Regions from separate parts of the Pantoea sp. BRR-3P genome, predicted to be linked through region 3. Evidence: predicted binding sites of a transcription regulator. Region 3 holds the regulator's gene; each other region holds the start of a gene.
What was found. Region 3 encodes PurR, which represses purine synthesis genes. Its sites were predicted from a motif close to CANGCAAACGTTTGCNTG; they were not measured.
Positions count from the first base shown of each region.

Region 1: a site for PurR is predicted at 1,081-1,098, ahead of AAGR08_RS16810 (nucleoside-specific channel-forming protein Tsx). Genes of this name have one in related genera too.
Region 2: a site for PurR is predicted at 1,768-1,785, ahead of gcvT (glycine cleavage system aminomethyltransferase GcvT). Genes of this name have one in related genera too.
Region 4: a site for PurR is predicted at 3,065-3,082, ahead of purH (bifunctional phosphoribosylaminoimidazolecarboxamide formyltransferase/IMP cyclohydrolase). Genes of this name have one in related genera too.

Region 1 is NZ_CP155066.1:3,618,771-3,623,707, forward strand. It holds gene AAGR08_RS16805 (ATP-binding protein) at 1-1,022, shown strand, start outside; gene AAGR08_RS16810 (nucleoside-specific channel-forming protein Tsx) at 1,336-2,202, shown strand; gene yjdN (VOC family metalloprotein YjdN) at 2,330-2,761, opposite strand; gene AAGR08_RS16820 (LysR family transcriptional regulator) at 2,840-3,742, opposite strand; gene AAGR08_RS16825 (amidohydrolase) at 3,857-4,937, shown strand, end outside.
Region 2 is NZ_CP155066.1:598,069-603,005, reverse strand. It holds gene gcvP (aminomethyl-transferring glycine dehydrogenase) at 1-105, opposite strand, end outside; gene gcvH (glycine cleavage system protein GcvH) at 206-592, opposite strand; gene gcvT (glycine cleavage system aminomethyltransferase GcvT) at 616-1,713, opposite strand; gene ubiI (FAD-dependent 2-octaprenylphenol hydroxylase) at 2,136-3,338, opposite strand; gene ubiH (2-octaprenyl-6-methoxyphenyl hydroxylase) at 3,359-4,537, opposite strand; gene pepP (Xaa-Pro aminopeptidase) at 4,534-4,937, opposite strand, start outside.
Region 3 is NZ_CP155066.1:2,229,969-2,234,905, reverse strand. It holds gene cfa (cyclopropane fatty acyl phospholipid synthase) at 1-889, opposite strand, end outside; gene punC (purine nucleoside transporter PunC) at 1,191-2,393, opposite strand; gene punR (DNA-binding transcriptional activator PunR) at 2,504-3,415, shown strand; gene purR (HTH-type transcriptional repressor PurR) at 3,412-4,437, opposite strand; gene AAGR08_RS10290 (YnhF family membrane protein) at 4,712-4,801, shown strand; gene AAGR08_RS10285 (C40 family peptidase) at 4,862-4,937, opposite strand, start outside.
Region 4 is NZ_CP155066.1:3,779,450-3,784,386, forward strand. It holds rRNA gene AAGR08_RS17475 (23S ribosomal RNA) at 1-670, opposite strand, end outside; tRNA gene AAGR08_RS17480 (tRNA-Glu) at 885-959, opposite strand; rRNA gene AAGR08_RS17485 (16S ribosomal RNA) at 1,049-2,589, opposite strand; gene purH (bifunctional phosphoribosylaminoimidazolecarboxamide formyltransferase/IMP cyclohydrolase) at 3,220-4,809, shown strand; gene purD (phosphoribosylamine--glycine ligase) at 4,828-4,937, shown strand, end outside.

The DNA.
Region 1 (4,937 bases), 1.4 Mb from region 3:
TGGGTGATTGTGGCGATGACTGCGAATGGCGCGTCTATACGCGTCCCGGCGAATTGGGCAGCGAAATTGGCAATATCCAGGTGCTGCACAACATCGGCTACATGAAAAGCATCATGCTGAAGCGGGCGCTCTCCGCCATCATTCCGTTGGTATTAATGATGCCGCTTTCGCTGCTCGTCATCTGGCTGGTGGTACGCGCCATCACGCGTGATTTACGCGTTGCATCGCGTCAAATCGCCGCCCAGGAAACGCTGCATCCGCATACGCTATCTCCTGATGGCTTGCCGGATGAAGTGCTGCCGCTGGTGGCGGCTTACAACTCGTTGCTGGATAAGCTGCGCACGGCATGGTCGTCTCAGCGCCAGTTCCTTGAGGATGCCGCCCACGAGCTGCGCACGCCGGTGACCGCCGTGACCTTGCAGCTGGAAAATCTGCGACAACACATTCAGCCGGGAGAAGCCAGTCGCCAGTTCGATCAGCTGGAAGCGGGCGTCACCCGGACGCGTCATTTGGTCACGCAGCTGCTGAACATTTCGCGCCAGGAAGATCAATCGGTGGTTGCCACGGTGGAAGCCATCGAGTTGGACAGTCTGCTGAAAGAGAGCATTGAGCAGCTGATGGTGGTGGCCGACAAACGCGGTATTGATATCGGCTTCAACGGCACAGCGCACTATCGCCTGCACGCCAGTCGCTCTGATTTACGTAGCCTGTTCGATAACCTGATCGGTAACGCGATGCTGCATACGCCGGAAGGCAGTTTGGTGGATGTGCTGCTGCATCGGGTGGGGAATCATACCGTGGTGGATATTGTGGACAACGGGCCAGGTATGGCGGAATCCTTTATCGAACGCGCTTTTGACCGCTTTACCCGTTCGCCTGATGCGCAGGCGCAAGGCAGCGGGCTGGGCCTGTCGATCGTGCGCAGCGTGGCGCAGAAACATCAGATGCAGGTTGCGCTGTCGAATCGACGTGATGCGCAGGGCCAGATTGCCGGGCTGCAGGTGCGCGTTACCCTCCCCTGATTCCCCTGGTGCGCATGAATGCGCACCCTACAAAATCCATTTCTCAGACGAACGCGACAACGTAAACGGTTGCGGGGTTCCGTTCGCCGCACGGCTTATTTGTGATAATGATCACATTTTCAGTGAATCGAAATGCAACACTTTTTGACAAACGTGATCAAAATCTATTTTCTATGCCTCTGTTACAGGCACATTACGCGGGCTTGAAAATCTGGCGCTTGAGACCGGATCCAACAACACACTGCCCATCCCTGGGATCGACTTCACCCGATCGCGGCACAAGACCGGCGATCACAAGCATGTGGTTAAAATAATGAAATATAACTCGTTGATAGCAGGCGCCTTATTGGCCACTAGCTTGACTGGCGCAGCACAAGCGGCAGAAAGCGATCCGCAGTATCTTTCCGATTGGTGGCATCAAAGCGTTAACGTGGTGGGCAGCACGCATACCCGTTTTGGACCCCAGTTTAATAATGACGTGTACCTCGAATACGAAGCCTTCACCAAAAAGGATTGGTTCGATTTCTACGGTTACCTCGATCTGACCAACTTCTTCGGCGTGGGCAATAGCAACGCCAATGGCGTGTTTGACCACGGTTCACCGATGTTCATGGAAATTGAGCCCCGTTTTTCGATTGATAAACTGACCGGCACCGATCTCTCATTTGGTCCGTTCAAAGAGTGGTATTTCGCCAACAACTATATCTATGACATGGGTCGCAATAGCGATAACCGCCAGAACACCTGGTACATGGGTCTTGGCACCGACATCGATACGCACAGCGATATCGGCCTGTCGCTCAACGTCTACGCCAAATACCAGTGGGAAAACTACGGTGCGGCAAACGAGAACAGCTGGGATGGTTATCGCTTCAAGGTGAAATACTTTGTGCCGATTACCGATCTGTGGGGCGGCAAGCTGAGCTACATCGGCTTTACCAACTTTGACTGGGGTTCCGATCTGCGTGATGAGTCCGATCGTTCACGCACCAGCAACTCCATCGCTTCCAGCCACATTCTGTCGCTGAACTACGATCACTGGCACGTTTCTACCGTGGCGCGTTACTTCCACAACGGCGGCCAGTGGGCTGACGGCCAGGAGCTGAACTTCGGCAACGGCCCGTTTGAAGTGAAATCAACCGGCTGGGGTTACTACCTGGTGGTGGGTTACAACTTCTAAGGTGTTGAGGGTTTCCCCTCACCCCAGCCCTCTCCCGCTCGCGGGAGAGGGAGTAATTAGGCTCGATCGGTTCCCTCGCCCACTTGTGGGAGAGGGTTAGGGTGAGGGCCAGCGCGCACCATCCCACTCAAACCTGTGGCTTATACGCATTCACCATCCACGGCACGCCGAATTTATCGGTAAACATCCCAAAACCGTTGGCCCAGAACGTTGGAGCCCAGCTTTTGGTGACGTTACCGCCCGCCGACAGCGCATCAAACCAACGCTTCCCTTGCGCTTCATCCGGCGTGGATAAACTCACCGAGAAACCGGCATATTCCGCCTGCGGTGCGCCATCACTCATCATTATTTCGCCCTGCCCGATACGCACATGCGCATGCATAATCTGCTCGGGTGAAAAGCTCACGCCTGAAGTGCAACCTTCATCCTCCACCGGCGTTTCATCTGGCATATCGCCATAGGTCATCTTAAACAGCAGCTCGCCGTCGGTAGCCGCAAGGTAGAAGGCAATCGCCTCTTCGCAGCGGCCGTTGTAGAACACATACGGGGTAACTTGCATGGTCTGTACTCCATTAAGGGAACGCCAGATGCAAGTGTAGTGCGCATTATTTATACCGTTGCGAGCCAGGACGCACTCTTACCTTTGCTGACAATGGCGGCGGAACAGCTGCGCCATATAGGCACTCATCGGCGTCAGGGCAGCATCTTTGCGCTGGATCAGATAGAACGTGGCTTTCGGCAAGGGATCGTCGAGCTCCAGCGAAATCAGCTGACCGCCGTGCGTCGGATCTTCAATCACATCGCGCGAGATAATACTGACGAAGTCGCTCTGCGCCACCAGACTGGTGCAAGCCATAAAGGTTTCGCAGGTCACTACAATTTGCGGTGCCATGCCGCGCTCGCCAAACAGATCGTGCAGCAGCCGATAGTAGCTGCCCTGTGGCGTTGGCATGGTCCAGTCGCAGTGTTGTAACTCGGCCAGCGAGCGCGCGTGCGCCATCGGATGGCCTTTACGCATCACTACCTGATAGTCGCGCTCCATCAAGCGTTCAAAAATTAATTCCTGATCGAGATGATTTTTTTCGTAGGTATTGATGGTGAAATCCAGCTCGCCCTGGCGCAGTTCCTGCACCATCGATACCAGTTGGCCTTCAACAATGCGTACCTTTACCAGCGGATACTCGCGATGAAACTGCGTGATGACATGCGGCATGATGGTGCGCGCAATACTGCCGCCCACGCCAATATTCACGCGCCCGCCCGCCAATCCCAGCCGCTGCTGAATATCCTCCTGCGCCACCCGCAACTCTTCCAGCACCAGGCTGGCATGCTGGAAAAAGTTATCACCGATGTCGGTCAACGTGACGCCCTGCTGGCGCCGTTCAAACAGCCGTGCACCCAGCGTGAGCTCCAGTTCCTGAATCGCTTTGGTGAGCGCGGGCTGCGAGAGCCCGGATAAACGGCTGGCGGCACGAATACTGCCCTGCCGCGCCACGTCAACAAAGGCGCGCAGCTGATGAAGTTTGAGGTTCGCAGACATGTTTGAAGTGATAACCGTTGTTTATCAGTAGCAAGATATTCGCATCTTATGCGCTCCAAAACCATTGTGTAGATTCGAGTGAATGCATAAAAAATCAACACAAAGGAAATGCCGATGAAAACCCTGTCCGAACGTGTCAACGCCCGCGTGCCGCAGATGCAGGCCTGGCGGCGCGATCTGCACCATTTTGCCGAATCAGGCTGGCTGGAGTTTCGCACCGCCACCTTAGTGGCGGAGGAGCTGCATCGTCTTGGTTATCAACTCAAGCTCGGCCGCGAGGTGATCGATGCCGACGCGCGCATGGGATTGCCCTCCGATGAGGTGCTGGCGCAACAGGAAGCGCGCGCGCTGGAGCAAGGTGCGCTGCCGCAGTGGATCACACACTTCTCCGGCGGATTTTGTGGCGTGGTGGCGACGCTGGAAACCGGTCGTCCGGGCCCGGTAATGGGTTTTCGCGTGGATATGGATGCACTCGATCAAAACGAAAGCCGCGCAAGCGATCATCTGCCGACGCGCGAAGGTTTTGCCTCCTGCAATCCCGGCATGATGCACGCGTGCGGTCACGATGGCCACACCACCATCGGCCTGGCGCTGGCGGGCGTATTAATGGAGATGAAAGATCAGCTGAGCGGCACGCTTAAAATCATCTTTCAGCCAGCTGAAGAAGGCGTGCGCGGCGCCAAAGCGATGGTCGCCGCGGGCGTGGTGGATGATGTCGATTTGTTTACCGCCATTCACCTCGGCACCGGCGTGCCTGCCGGTGAAATCGTGTGTGGTAGCGACAGCTTCCTCGCTACCACCAAACTCGATGTCACGTTCACCGGCGTGGGCGCGCATGCCGGCGGCAAACCGGAAGAAGGCCGCAACGCCTTGCTGGCGGCGGCGCAGGCCACACTGGCGCTGCACAATTTGCCGCAGCACAGCGGCGGCGTGGCGCGCGTTAACGTCGGCGTATTACAGGCAGGCTCCGGACGCAACGTGGTGCCCGACTACGCGCTCATGAAGGTGGAGACGCGCGGCGCGAGCAACGAGGTCAACGACGATATCTATCAGCAGGCGCTGCGCGTGATCGCCGGTGCGGCCGCAATGTACGGCGTTGAATACGATGTGAAGCTGATGGGCGGCGCACGTAGCTGCACGCCAAGTCAGCCGTGGGTGGCATTCATCCACCAGCAGGCCGAGGCGCTGGGCATTT
Region 2 (4,937 bases), 1.6 Mb from region 3:
GGCACCAATCGCTTCCAGCATTAAGGCCTGTTGTTCCGGCGTAGGACCGATGTGGCGCTCAATGAAAGCACCGTTATGTTCGAGCTGGCTGAGAGTCTGGGTCATTTGCAGTAAATCCTGAATCGGGCTGGGTTACAAAAATGGCGTTAAGTCAGGCAGATAAAAAAAGAAGGCGCCGCTGTGCGTCACCTTCTGCCACTACCGGTTACTCGTCAATCGCGGCTTTGTAGGCATCGGCATCCAGCATGGAGTCGAGCTCTGATTCGTCGCTGGCTTTGATGCGGAACAGCCAACCCTCGGCGTACGGCGCGCTGTTAACCAGTTCCGGCGAATCGCCTAGCTGATCATTCACCGCAACGATTTCACCACTTAAGGGTGCATAGATGTCAGAAGCGGCTTTCACCGACTCCGCGACCGCGCAGTCATCACCGGCCGCGAAGGAGACGCCGACGTCTGGCAGATCGACAAACACCATATCGCCCAGCAGTTCCTGTGCGTGTTCGGTGATACCTACCGTGAAGGTGCCGTCAGCTTCTTTACGGACCCATTCGTGGCTATCGCGGTATTTCAATTCACTTGGCACATTGCTCATTGGCCATTTCTCCTGAAAAAAAATTACTGGGCGACCGGCTTACCGGCGCGAACAAAAATCGGTTTAGTGACTTTTACTGGCATTTCACGATTACGGATTTCCACAATCGCCTGCTCGCCAATTCCCGCCGGCACACGTGCCAGCGCAATGCTGCAACCCAGCGTTGGCGAGAAGGAACCACTGGTGATAATACCCTGCTGCGGCTGGCCTTGTTCATCGGTGAAGCGCACAGTGAGACCGTTACGCAGCACCCCTTTTTCGGTCATCACTAAACCAACCAACTTTTCGGTGCCTTTTTCGCGCTGCGCTTGCAGGGCATCACGACCAATAAAATCACGATCGGCGGGCTCCCAGCTGATGGTCCAGCCCATGTTAGCAGCCAACGGCGAAACGCCTTCATCCATCTCCTGACCATACAGATTCATGCCCGCTTCCAGGCGCAGCGTGTCACGCGCGCCTAAACCCGCCGGTTTAACACCTGCGGCCAACAGCTGCTGCCAAAAAGCAGCGGCTTCAGTGGCAGGCATGGCAATCTCGTAGCCTGCTTCGCCGGTGTAACCGGTCGTTGCGATGAACAGGTTTTCCGCTTGTACGCCGAAGAACGGCTTCATGCCGGTCACGGCGTCTCGCTGAGCGGCGCTAAACAGCGTTTGCGCTTTCTGCTGCGCATTCGGACCTTGCACCGCAATCAGCGCCAGATCGTCACGCTCAGTCAATTCCACGCCAAACGGCTGCGCATGCTGTTTAATCCACGCCAAATCTTTCTCACGCGTGGCGGAGTTAACCACCAGACGGAAGAAATCTTCGCTCATAAAGTAAACAATCAAATCATCGATGACGCCAGCCGAGGCATTCAACATGCCGGTGTAAAGCGCTTTGCCGGGCTGAGTCAATTTGGCGACATCATTTGCCAATAGATAGCGCAGAAACTCGCGGGTACGTGCACCGCGCAGATCGACGATGGTCATGTGGGAAACATCAAACATGCCGGCATCGTTGCGCACCGCGTGATGCTCATCCATTTGCGAGCCGTAATGCAGCGGCATCATCCAACCGTGGAAGTCCACCATGCGGGCACCGCATGCCTGATGCTGTTCGAATAGAGGCGTTTGCTGAGTCATAACCATCCTGTGAAAACAAGTAAGTGTGACGCGCCTGCGTCGCCTTATCAGGCTGACGCAAACGTTCTCTTTGTGCTGAAGTTATCACCGAATGCGGCAATTAACCATAAGCAAAACGAGGGTGAAACCCTAGCACCTTTCAACACCTCATCGAACACAGAACAGCATAAATCACTGCATTATTGTGATTAGCCTCGCACAAAATACGACTAAATTACTTTCATGCAGCAAACTGAGTGAATCAGGACCACAAACTTAAGGATGAGCATGGCAGCAGCACTGATGTAGCATGAGAAAAACTAATGCGAATAAAGGGGTAAAATTAGAATAAATCAAACGAGGCGCGATCGCGGTGCAGCGGCGCATCTTTACGGTGCAATAGACAAAAACGGCGCCCAATTGGGCGCCGTCAGCAAGGTGAATTAGCGGATCCAGCTGGGCAAGTCGTTCAGCCCCATTGCCTGTTTAAGCATCATGGGTTTAACGCCCGGTAAAGTATCGGCCAGCTTCAGACCGACATCACGCAGCAGTTTTTTCGCCGGATGCGTGCCGGCAAACAGCTCGCGGAAACCTTGCATCCCCGCCAACATCATCGCGGCACTGTGCTTGCGGCTGCGCTCATAGCGGCGCAAATAGAGATGCTGCCCAATATCTTTACCTTCCTGATGCAGTCGACGGATCTCACCAATCAATTCTGCGGCATCCATAAAGCCGAGATTCACACCCTGTCCAGCCAGCGGATGAATGGTGTGTGCTGCATCACCCACCAATGCCAAGCGGTGCGCGGCGAAGTTACGTGCATAACGTGCCGTCAGTGGGAAGGTTCTGCGCTCACTCTCGACCTGGCACAGGCCCAGGCGCATATCAAACGCCACCGACAGCTGTTGGTTAAACAGCGCTTGCGGCATGGATTGCAGGCGCTTAGCTTCCTGCGGCGAGAGCGACCACACAATTGAACACAGGTGCGGATCCTGCATCGGCAGGAACGCCAGAATGCCATCGCCATGAAACACCTGACGCGCGATGGCATCATGTGGCATGTCGGTGCGGATATTGGCCACTAATGCATGATGCTCATAATCCCAGAAGGTGAGCGGGATATCGGCTTTATCACGCAGCCAGGAATTTGCGCCGTCAGCGGCAACCAGCAAACGTGCGCTCATCATGCTGCCATCTTGCAACGTAATGAAGGCTTCGTTATCGCCAAAGGCCACCTGCTGCAACTGCGCGGGTGCAAACAGCGTGATATCGCTGCTGTTGCTGGCACGCTGCCACAAAGCGCTATGAATCACTTCGTTTTCGATAATATGGCCGAGATGCGATAGCCCCTGCTGTTCATCATCAAAGCTGATCGAGCCGAAGCTGTCCTGATCCCACACTTCCATACCGTGATAGGCGCTGGCACGCAGGGCCAGAATGCTTGACCACACGTCAAGCTTTTGCAGCAGACGTTCGCTGGCAGCATTGATGGCAGAAACGCGAATCGACGCGTTAGCCGCCGGATCAAATTGTGGCTCAGGTGCCTTTTCCAGCACGGCAACGCGTAAGCCGCTACCTTGTAATCCGCAGGCGACGGCCAACCCCACCATGCCGCCACCGGCGATTGCCACATCAAAAGTTTGCATTGCTGCCCCTTAGTTCGTGCTTAACGCTTCACCCAGCCGAGCGTGCGCGCGGCAAGTGGGTTTCGCAGCCAAGGCAGATGGTCCATTGCCACCAGCCCAAGATTTCGTCCTGCTACTAACGGCGCATAGCGGTTAGCAAACAGTCGGACTAAACCGTCGGTAACGCCAATTGTGGCGGCACGATCGGGCTGACGCCGCGCGGCAAAGTGCTGCAATACGGCAAAACTGCCGGGATCGTGCTGCTGACGCCACGCCCCTGCTAACGTCTCTGCCAGTGACATCACATCGCGCAGGCCAAGATTGAAACCTTGTCCGGCGATCGGGTGCAGCGTCTGCGCCGCATTGCCCACCAGCGCCAGCCGATGCGTTACCTGACGTTCGGCGGTTTGCAGCGCCAGGGGATAATGTTCGCGTTGCCCAGCGTGGGTGAAACGCCCCAATCGCCAGCCAAACGCACGCTGGAGCGCTTGCAGGAAAGTCGCCTCGTCCCATTGCTTAATGGTTGCTTGCGCAGCAATCGGGTGACACCACACCAGCGACATACGGTTGCCGGACATCGGCAGCAACGCCAGCGGGCCATGTTCGGTAAAACGTTCGAAGGCGCGGCCCTGGTGCGGCAATTGCGTTGCAACATTGGCGATAACGGCCAACTGTTGATAATCATCGCGCTGCCAGGTGATGCCGCAGGAGGCGCCCAAAGGTGAACGCGAGCCATCGGCGGCTACTAATAATGCGCCATCCAGCTGTTCGCCGCTGCTGAGCGTAACCTGTACGCTATCCGGCGTGCGTGTCACAGAAGTGACGTGATCCGGACAGCGTAGCGTAACGCCGGGAGCCGTTTTCAGACGCTGAAAAAGGCGCTGCCCAACATCAAAAAGCTCCACCACCTGACCGAGCGCAGGCAATTGATGATCGTCCGCTTTGAGCGAGACGAAGCCGGTATGACCGCGATCGGAGACGTGGATATCGGTGATAGGAGTAGCGCAATCTGCCAGTGAACGCCATAGGTCGATATCGGCTAATTGCTGGCAAGTGCCAGCCGCCAATGCAATGGCACGGCCATCGAAGCCCGGATGCGCACGGCTATCGGGTTGGCTACGCTCAATCAAGGTGACCGGTAGCTGGCCTTGCGTCAGGTGAGAAATCGCCAGCGCCAGAGTCGCACCAGTCATGCCGCCGCCGGCAATTAAAATACTCATGCGTGGCGTGCCGCCGCCATCAGCGCTTCGATCGCGTCAGCATCTTTCACCACGCTGTCGGTAAGATTTTCGTTGCCGTCTGCGGTGATGACGATGTCATCTTCGATGCGAATACCAATGCCACGATATTGCGGCGGCACTTTGGCATCTGGCGCGATATACAAGCCAGGCTCAACGGTCAGCACCATGCCCGGCTCAAGAATGCGGTCGCGGCTTGGCGTGCCGTAATGGCCGACGTCGTGCACATCCAGCCCCAGCCAGTGGCTCAAACCGTGCATAAAGAACGGGCGGTGCGCCTGCTCTTCAAACAGCGTATCGATATTGCCATCCAGAATGCCGAGATCGACCAGGCCGGTAATCATGATGCGCACCACTTCGTCATTAACGTCATGGATGCTGA
Region 3 (4,937 bases):
TTTGTCGAACAGACGGTAGACAACCGTTCGGGAAGATATATTTGTCAATCCACGGATCAACGTTCATATCCGTGCTGAGGGCACCAATGGTGTGCAGTAAAAATATGCCGTCTGGTTTTAGGTTGCGATCGGCAACTTCAAAATAAGTGGCATAGTTTTTCGGCCCGACGTGTTCAAACATGCCGACGGAAACAATACGATCATATTGCTGATTAAGATCGCGATAATCCTGCAGCAAAATCGTAACGTCTAATCCTTCACAGCGTTGCTGTGCCAATTTCTGCTGCTCGGCAGAAATGGTAACGCCATGCACCTTCACGCCATAATTACGTGCGGCATATTCCGCTAATCCGCCCCAGCCGCAGCCAATATCGAGAAGTGTCATGCCGGGCTCAAGTTGCAGCTTACGGCATATCATATCCAGTTTTGCCTGCTGCGCATTTTCCAGCGTGTCCGCATCTTTCCAGTAGCCACAGGAATATTGCATATAGGGATCGAGCATCAGTGAGAAAAGATCATTACCCAAATCGTAATGTTCTTTACCGACAATCCAGGCACGCTTTTTCGACTGTAAATTAGTAAGACGTGCCGCTGCAATTCGCAGCGTGTCTTTGAAATGACGCGGTAATTGTTTATCCAGATGGTGTTTCAATACGCGATGGAAGAACATATCGAGCTGTTCGCACTCCCACCAACCATCCATGTAACTTTCACCTAAGCCCAGTGAACCTTCTTCCAGGACGCGTTTAAAAAAATCTGGATGCTTTACCTGAATATCCCAGGGACGAGTGCCATTCACTGCAATATCAGCGCGCTCTAGCAGTTCATTGACGATACGATACCAGTGGTTTTCTTCAAGGCTCACTTCTTCTATAACAGATGAACTCATAGCTTCTCCATCACCTTCCGATCTGAACCTGAGAAATAGAATAGTCAATTTCTCAAGAGCTGTGAGAGAACTCACGGAAATTCCGTGCGCCAGAAATCCGACGTTTTACAGAGGTATGCTTTTGAATTGAACAGTTTGACGCAACACAGCAGCATCGTGCAGACGCCATCCCACGACAGAGTCGTAAAGGTATTACATTTATATTATTGATTTATAGCAGAAATACTGACCCAGTGATTATATGCTCACGTGGGTCAATATTCAACGGCTTATCGTTAGTTTGCTAACGATAATCGTTGCCTTAATGATTATCTTCGCAGGGACGGGAAGTGTGGGCAATATCACTTTGTGCGCTTACACCGCGTTGGCAGACAAAGCCAACCCAAGCGAGTGCGACGGTTGCTACCATGACAAGTGTGGTGTTGTAGAGCGCATGCGCTAATCCAGCAGAGACCAGCAGGCTGGCAACAAAACACAGACCTAGCTGGAAAAGGTTTTGCAAACCTGCTGCTTTCCCGGTCGCATGCGGGAAAGGAGAGAGCGCGCTAGCCACCACAATGGGATAGATTGCGCCATTAGCGAGCGCCATGCCGCAGAAAGGCATCAGCAATGCAAACAGTGGCGTTGCTGGCATTAATGCCACCACAAACAGGCTAAGGATGCTCAAACTGTAAAGCACCAGCAACCATGGCAACAATTGAGCGCCTTGATAGCGGTTGAGCAGCGCGCGGCAGCCAAATCCGCCCATTAAAAAGGCGATGGTTTGAGGAATATAGCTCAGCCCAATATCGGCAGGCGTTAAGCCGGCGGCGGCGAGAATAAAGGGCGAACCGGTCAGCCAGGCAAAGAAACTTGCGGAGCAGGCTGAATAAATCAAGACGTTACCACTATACACTCGCGTGCTAAGTAAAGTTAGCCAGCCGGGCTGGGTGCTCTTAGCAACGTTTTCGCGTTTCGGCGAGGTTAACCGCAGCGTGCCAACCAGCAATACCACCGCGACAAACGTGAGGGTGATAAAAATGCTGCGCCAGTGGAAGTGACTGATTAGCCAGGCTCCCAGCAGCGGAGCGAGCGCCGGTGACAAGGCGACCAGCGGCATAATCGTGGCAAAAACTTTATGAGCCTGTGCTTTTGGATAGCGATCAACGACTAATGCCTGCCAGCTCACCGCTGCAGCACATACCCCAATCGCCTGCACAAAACGTAACGCCAGCATCAGGCGTACATCGGTCACCCAAAGCATACCAAGACAGCCAAGTGCAAAGATGGCTAAGCCCGCCAGCAGAATAGGTTTACGACCGTAGCGATCTGACAGCGGTCCCCAAAAGACCTGCGCACAAGCAAAGCCGGCAAGGAACAGACTCAGGCTGGCACTGATGGTGCCCGGTGCAGTGGCAAAATCACGTTGCATATCGCCAAAGGCGGGTAAATACATATCCGTGGCAAGAAAGCCGAGCATGCTGAGCACGGCAAGGTAGGGCATAAATGCTTTAGACGACAACATGTTATTTCTCTTATGGGCAGGTTGAACGCGGGGGAGTGTAAAAGGATGCAACACGCTTTGTGAAACGCTAATATTTGCACAGTGCTGTTAAATTTTTTGAAGGTGAATTCATGTGGTCAGAATACGCGCTTGAAGTGGTAGATGCCGTAGCGCGAACCGGCAGCTTCAGCGCCGCGGCGCAGGAGTTGCACCGTGTGCCTTCTGCCATCAGCTATACCGTACGCCAACTGGAAACCTGGCTGGCGGTACCGCTCTTTGAGCGCCAGCATCGGGAAGTGGTAATGACACCGGCAGGTGAGCATTTTGTGCGTGAAGGACGATCTGTTATCAAAAAAATGCTCGCCACCCGCAGGCAGTGCCAGCAGCTGGCCAATGGCTGGCGCGGTGAGTTGAGCATCGCCATTGACTGTATTGTAAAACCGCAGCGTACGCGGCAATTAGTGAAGGACTTCTATCGCCATTTCCCGGACATGGAGTTGATCATCAGTTATGAAGTGTTTAATGGCGTCTGGGACGCGTTAGCTGATGGACGCGTTGATGTCGCGATTGGCGCCACTCAGGCAATTCCGGTTGGGGGACGTTTTGCTTTTCAGGATATGGGGGCGCTTAACTGGCGCTGTGTCGTGAGTCCTCATCATCCTTTAGTCAGTAGCGTTGAACTGGATGATGAAACTCTGCGGGCATGGCCTTCGCTGGTGCTAGAAGATACCTCGCGAGCGTTGCCGCGCCGCATGACATGGACGCTCGATAATCAGCGGCGCCTGGTGGTGCCAGAATGGGAAACCGGGCTCGACTGCTTGCAGGCAGGATTGTGCGTTGGGATGGTGCCGGGCCATTTAGCTCGACCGCTGCTGGATAACCACGCGTTGGTGGAGCTGCAATTGCCGCAGGCCTTTCCAGACAGCCCCTGCTGCGTTAGCTGGTCAGAACAGCGCGCGTCGCCGGCGCTGGATTGGCTATTAGCCTATCTCGGGGATGCCGAAACGCTGAACCACGAATGGCTCAGCGAAGTGACACACTAGCGACGATAGTCGCGGAATGGCCCGTCTGCCACGGAGCGGCGCTCAATCAGCGTGGGTTGAACCTCAATGGTTTGTGGCTCTTCACGCTTGCTGGTGATGCGATCGAGCAGCATCTCCAAAGCTTTTTCACCTAATTCGGCTTTAGGCTGATGCACGGTGGTCAGGGCGGGCGTGAAATAACGCGCGTTGCGCACGTTATCATAGCCAATCACTGAGATATCCTGCGGCACGCGCAAACCCATTTCATCTGCTGCGCAAATTGCGCCCATCGCCATAATGTCACCACCGCAGAACACGGCGGTGGGGCGCTGTTTCTGATTAAGGATTTGCTGCATCGCCTGATAACCCGATTCCGGTTCAAAGTCGCCCTGAACGATCCATTCCGGGCGCACAGTGATGCCCGCTTCATTCATCGCCTGAAGGAAACCGGCATGGCGTCCGCCGCCGGTATTGCGCTCCAATTGCCCCGGAATTGCGCCAATGTCGCGGTGACCACGTTCAATCAGATATCGCCCAGCGAGATAGCCACCCTGGAATGCATTATCCTGCACGGTATCGGTAAAATCGCCGCGCGAAGCGCCCCAATCCATAACAACCATCGGGATATTGCGATTTTCTTCAAGCATTTGCAGCAAATCATCGGGGTATTCTGAACACATCACGAGCAATCCATCGACACGCTTCTGCGCCATCATGGAGAGATAAGCGCGCTGCTTTTGTAAGTCGTTATGCGCGTTACCCAGAATCAACGTATAGCCGCGATCGAAGCAGTGATTTTCTACCGCTTCAATAATTTCGGCAAAATAGGGCGCTTCACTGGAGGTCGCCAGCAGGCCCAACGTTTTGGTGTGATTGACTTTCAGGCTACGCGCCACGGCGCTTGGCGAGTAGTGCAATGCTTTGATCGCTTCCCATACGGCGTTACGCGTCTCTTCTGCTACGAAACGCGTTTTGTTGATGACATGCGAAACCGTGGTGGTCGAAACACCCGCGCGTTTTGCCACATCTTTAATTGTTGCCATGAAAATGGTACTCCTGGGCTTATCGCAACTTACTGATAAGTATATTGTTAAACGTTTGCGTCTGCTAATGCTTTTATCGCCCAAAATAAGGGGCAAAACGGTGTGGTTTAGCAGACAAAATCACTTTATCGCGCTGTAAACACAGCCTGCACAAAATGTGTTGCGCAACGAAAGGCGGCGATTCTAGCAAGCCCGGGCGGATAACACGAGATTTTTGCCCATCGCTGTGCGAAAATCGCTTTAACCCTAAGAAATGTGTGACTAAGGAGGAGTAATGAGTACGGATTTGAAGCTGGCGCTAATGACAACCGTTGGTGCTCTGTTAATGATTATTGCCTTTAGCTTTACTGCAATCATGCATTAATAAAAAAAGCCGGAGCAGCTCAATGCAGCGTCCGGCTTTTTTCTGCGCGTTGCGCAACAACTAACGAATGGTTTTCGGCGTCATCATACGACGCGCCCCAACATAGTGTTTCTGCCAGTAATCCTCACCCAACGCG
Region 4 (4,937 bases), 1.5 Mb from region 3:
GGTCTATACCCTGCAACTTAACGCCCAGTTAAGACTCGGTTTCCCTGCGGCTCCCCTATACGGTTAACCTTGCTACAGAATATAAGTCGCTGACCCATTATACAAAAGGTACGCAGTCACCCCATAAAGAGGCTCCCACTGCTTGTACGTACACGGTTTCAGGTTCTGTTTCACTCCCCTCGCCGGGGTTCTTTTCGCCTTTCCCTCACGGTACTGGTTCACTATCGGTCAGTCAGGAGTATTTAGCCTTGGAGGATGGTCCCCCCATATTCAGACAGGATACCACGTGTCCCGCCCTACTCTTCGAACTCACAGAATGTGCACTTTCGTGTACGGGACTATCACCCGGTGTCGTGCGACTTTCCAGACGCTTCCACTAATGCACAAACTGATTCAGGTTCTGGGCTGCTCCCCGTTCGCTCGCCGCTACTGGGGGAATCTCGGTTGATTTCTTTTCCTCCGGGTACTTAGATGTTTCAGTTCCCCGGGTTCGCCTCGCAACACTATGTATTCATGTTGCGATGATGCACTGAGTGCACCGGGTTTCCCCATTCGGACATCGTCGGCTGTAGCGGTTCATATCACCTTACCGACGCTTTACGCAGATTAGCACGTCCTTCATCGCCTCTGACTGCCAGGGCATCCACCGTGTACGCTTAGTCGCTTAACCTCACAACCCACAGGCGTTTTGCAACGCTGCAGACTGTAAGCATTTGAGAGACTCGAACATGTTGTTATTCATTTCTTATTACGGAGAAATGAACCAACACGTCGTTTCAATTTTCAGCTTGTTCCGGATTGTTAAAGAGCAGTATCTCAAACATGACGGTTACGTCAGTTTTGAGATACATCGTGGAGACACCTTTCACCTGTCACCAAGCAAGTGGCGTCCCCTAGGGGATTCGAACCCCTGTTGCCGCCGTGAAAGGGCGGAGTCCTAACCGCTAGACGAAGGGGACACGATAGTGTCACGACTTCGCAGCCGTCTTGCTCATTACTTTTCTATCAGACAATCTGTGTGAGCACTTCGCGGGAAGGTATCTTCAGGTAAGGAGGTGATCCAACCGCAGGTTCCCCTACGGTTACCTTGTTACGACTTCACCCCAGTCATGAATCACAAAGTGGTAAGCGCCCTCCCGAAGGTTAAGCTACCTACTTCTTTTGCAACCCACTCCCATGGTGTGACGGGCGGTGTGTACAAGGCCCGGGAACGTATTCACCGTAGCATTCTGATCTACGATTACTAGCGATTCCGACTTCACGGAGTCGAGTTGCAGACTCCGATCCGGACTACGACGCACTTTATGAGGTCCGCTTGCTCTCGCGAGGTCGCTTCTCTTTGTATGCGCCATTGTAGCACGTGTGTAGCCCTACTCGTAAGGGCCATGATGACTTGACGTCATCCCCACCTTCCTCCAGTTTATCACTGGCAGTCTCCTTTGAGTTCCCGGCATTACCCGCTGGCAACAAAGGATAAGGGTTGCGCTCGTTGCGGGACTTAACCCAACATTTCACAACACGAGCTGACGACAGCCATGCAGCACCTGTCTCACGGTTCCCGAAGGCACCAAGGCATCTCTGCCAAGTTCCGTGGATGTCAAGAGTAGGTAAGGTTCTTCGCGTTGCATCGAATTAAACCACATGCTCCACCGCTTGTGCGGGCCCCCGTCAATTCATTTGAGTTTTAACCTTGCGGCCGTACTCCCCAGGCGGTCGACTTAACGCGTTAGCTCCGGAAGCCACTCCTCAAGGGAACAACCTCCAAGTCGACATCGTTTACGGCGTGGACTACCAGGGTATCTAATCCTGTTTGCTCCCCACGCTTTCGCACCTGAGCGTCAGTCTTTGTCCAGGGGGCCGCCTTCGCCACCGGTATTCCTCCAGATCTCTACGCATTTCACCGCTACACCTGGAATTCTACCCCCCTCTACAAGACTCTAGCCTGCCAGTTTCGAATGCAGTTCCCAGGTTAAGCCCGGGGATTTCACATCCGACTTGACAGACCGCCTGCGTGCGCTTTACGCCCAGTAATTCCGATTAACGCTTGCACCCTCCGTATTACCGCGGCTGCTGGCACGGAGTTAGCCGGTGCTTCTTCTGCGGGTAACGTCAATCGGTGAGGTTATTAACCTCACCGCCTTCCTCCCCGCTGAAAGTACTTTACAACCCGAAGGCCTTCTTCATACACGCGGCATGGCTGCATCAGGCTTGCGCCCATTGTGCAATATTCCCCACTGCTGCCTCCCGTAGGAGTCTGGACCGTGTCTCAGTTCCAGTGTGGCTGGTCATCCTCTCAGACCAGCTAGGGATCGTCGCCTAGGTGAGCCATTACCCCACCTACTAGCTAATCCCATCTGGGCACATCCGATGGTGTGAGGCCCGAAGGTCCCCCACTTTGGTCTTGCGACGTTATGCGGTATTAGCTACCGTTTCCAGTAGTTATCCCCCTCCATCGGGCAGTTTCCCAGACATTACTCACCCGTCCGCCACTCGTCACCCGAGAGCAAGCTCTCTGTGCTACCGTCCGACTTGCATGTGTTAGGCCTGCCGCCAGCGTTCAATCTGAGCCATGATCAAACTCTTCAATTTAAGTTTGATTTGCTGCAACACGTGCAGCGATGCTCATCTGTAAAACGTCATAATGAATTTCATTATGTGTTCACTCGTGAGGCTTTGATATTTTGTTGCGTCCGGAGACGCTGATATCAATCCTGCGAGTGCCCACACAGATTGTCTGATAAATTGTTAAAGAGCGTTGCGAGCAGCGGGTTAACCGCCTGTCGCGAGGTGGCGTATATTACGCTTTCCCTCTTCAGAGTCAAACACTTTTTTCAGCGTTTTCATCCGGCGGAAGTTCTTATCGAATCTTCCTCACCAACACCACATTTCGTAAACCGTTGTGCCGTGTTGATGGATGCGCATTATAGGGAGTTGTTCTCAGTGCGCAACCGCTAAATTCAACAAAAACAACCGTTCGCTGCATTCCACAGCAAAACCCCGCCTTATACGCAGTTACACACACAGTTATCCACACTCCGTCGTGCAAATGAATTTAAGCGAGCATCACGCAAACGTTTTCGCTACAATGCCGGGCGACGTCAAGGATGCCCCTTTTGGGGCGTTACATGAGGCAAGTGTTGCCTTCTATATAGAAGAAAGACACTAAGCTTGATGTAACGCTCTTTTTTACGCGAAACAAAGCCAAGGGATAAAACCACCATGCAACAACGTCGTCCTGTACGCCGCGCTCTGCTCAGTGTCTCTGATAAAGCCGGTATCCTCGAATTTGCTCAGGCACTCTCCAGTCGTGGTGTTGAGCTGCTCTCCACAGGCGGCACTGCACGTCTGCTGGCAGATGCGGGCCTGCCCGTCACCGAAGTTTCTGACTACACCGGTTTTCCGGAAATGATGGATGGACGCGTCAAAACGCTGCACCCAAAAGTGCACGGCGGCATTTTGGGTCGTCGCGGTCAGGATGATGCGATCATGGCCGAGCACGCCATTAACCCGATCGACATGGTGGTGGTAAACCTTTATCCCTTCGCACAAACCGTTGCCAAACCTGATTGCTCACTGGCTGACGCGGTTGAGAACATCGATATCGGTGGCCCAACCATGGTTCGATCCGCAGCCAAGAACCACAAAGACGTGGCGATTGTGGTGAAGAGCGGCGATTACGAGGCGATTATTGCCGAGCTGGATGCCAACGAAAACTCACTCACGCTGGAAACGCGCTTCGATCTGGCCATTAAAGCCTTCGAACACACTGCCGCCTACGACAGCATGATTGCCAACTACTTCGGCAGCCTGGTGCCGGCTTATCACAGCAACAGCAAAGAACCGGCCGGCCGTTTCCCGCGCACGCTGAACCTCAACTTCATTAAGAAACAGGATATGCGTTACGGCGAGAACAGCCATCAGGATGCTGCCTTCTATATAGAAGAGAATGTGGCTGAAGCATCTGTTGCCACCGCGCAGCAGGTTCAGGGCAAAGCGCTCTCTTACAACAATATCGCCGATACCGATGCCGCACTTGAATGCGTGAAAGAGTTCGAGGAAGCCGCTTGTGTCATCGTCAAGCACGCTAACCCATGCGGTGTCGCGGTGGGCGGGTCGATTCTTGAAGCTTACGAGCGTGCCTACAAAACTGACCCGACTTCCGCTTTCGGCGGCATCATCGCCTTTAACCGCGAGCTGGACGAAGCCACCGCGCAGGCCATCATCAGCCGTCAGTTTGTGGAAGTGATCATCGCCCCCTCCGCCAGCGAGGCCGCATTGAAAGTCACCGCCGCCAAACAGAACGTGCGCGTTCTGGTATGTGGTCAGTGGCAAGGCCGCGTTGCGGCGCTGGATTTCAAACGCGTTAATGGCGGCGTGCTGGTGCAGGATCGCGATCTGGGCATGGTTGATGCCAGCCAGCTGCGCGTGGTCAGCAAGCGCCAGCCAACTGAGCAGGAACTGCGTGATGCGCTGTTCTGCTGGAAAGTGGCGAAGTTCGTAAAATCCAACGCCATCGTCTATGCGCGCGACAATATGACTATCGGCATTGGCGCCGGTCAGATGAGCCGTGTTTACTCCGCTAAAATCGCCGGTATTAAAGCGGGTGACGAAGGCCTGGAAGTGAAAGGTTCGGCGATGGCGTCTGACGCTTTCTTCCCGTTCCGCGACGGTATCGACGCCGCAGCGGCTGTCGGCATTAGCTGCGTGATTCAGCCGGGTGGTTCAATCCGTGATGATGAAGTGATTGCCGCCGCTGATGAGCACGGCATCGCGATGATCTTCACCGATATGCGTCATTTCCGCCATTAATTGTTGGGAGCAGTACAGATGAAAATTTTAGTGATTGGTAATGGCGGACGTGAACACGCATTGGCGTGGAAAGCAGCGCAGTCGCCGCTGGCGGAAACCGTGTTTGTCGCACCAGGCAATGCTGGCAC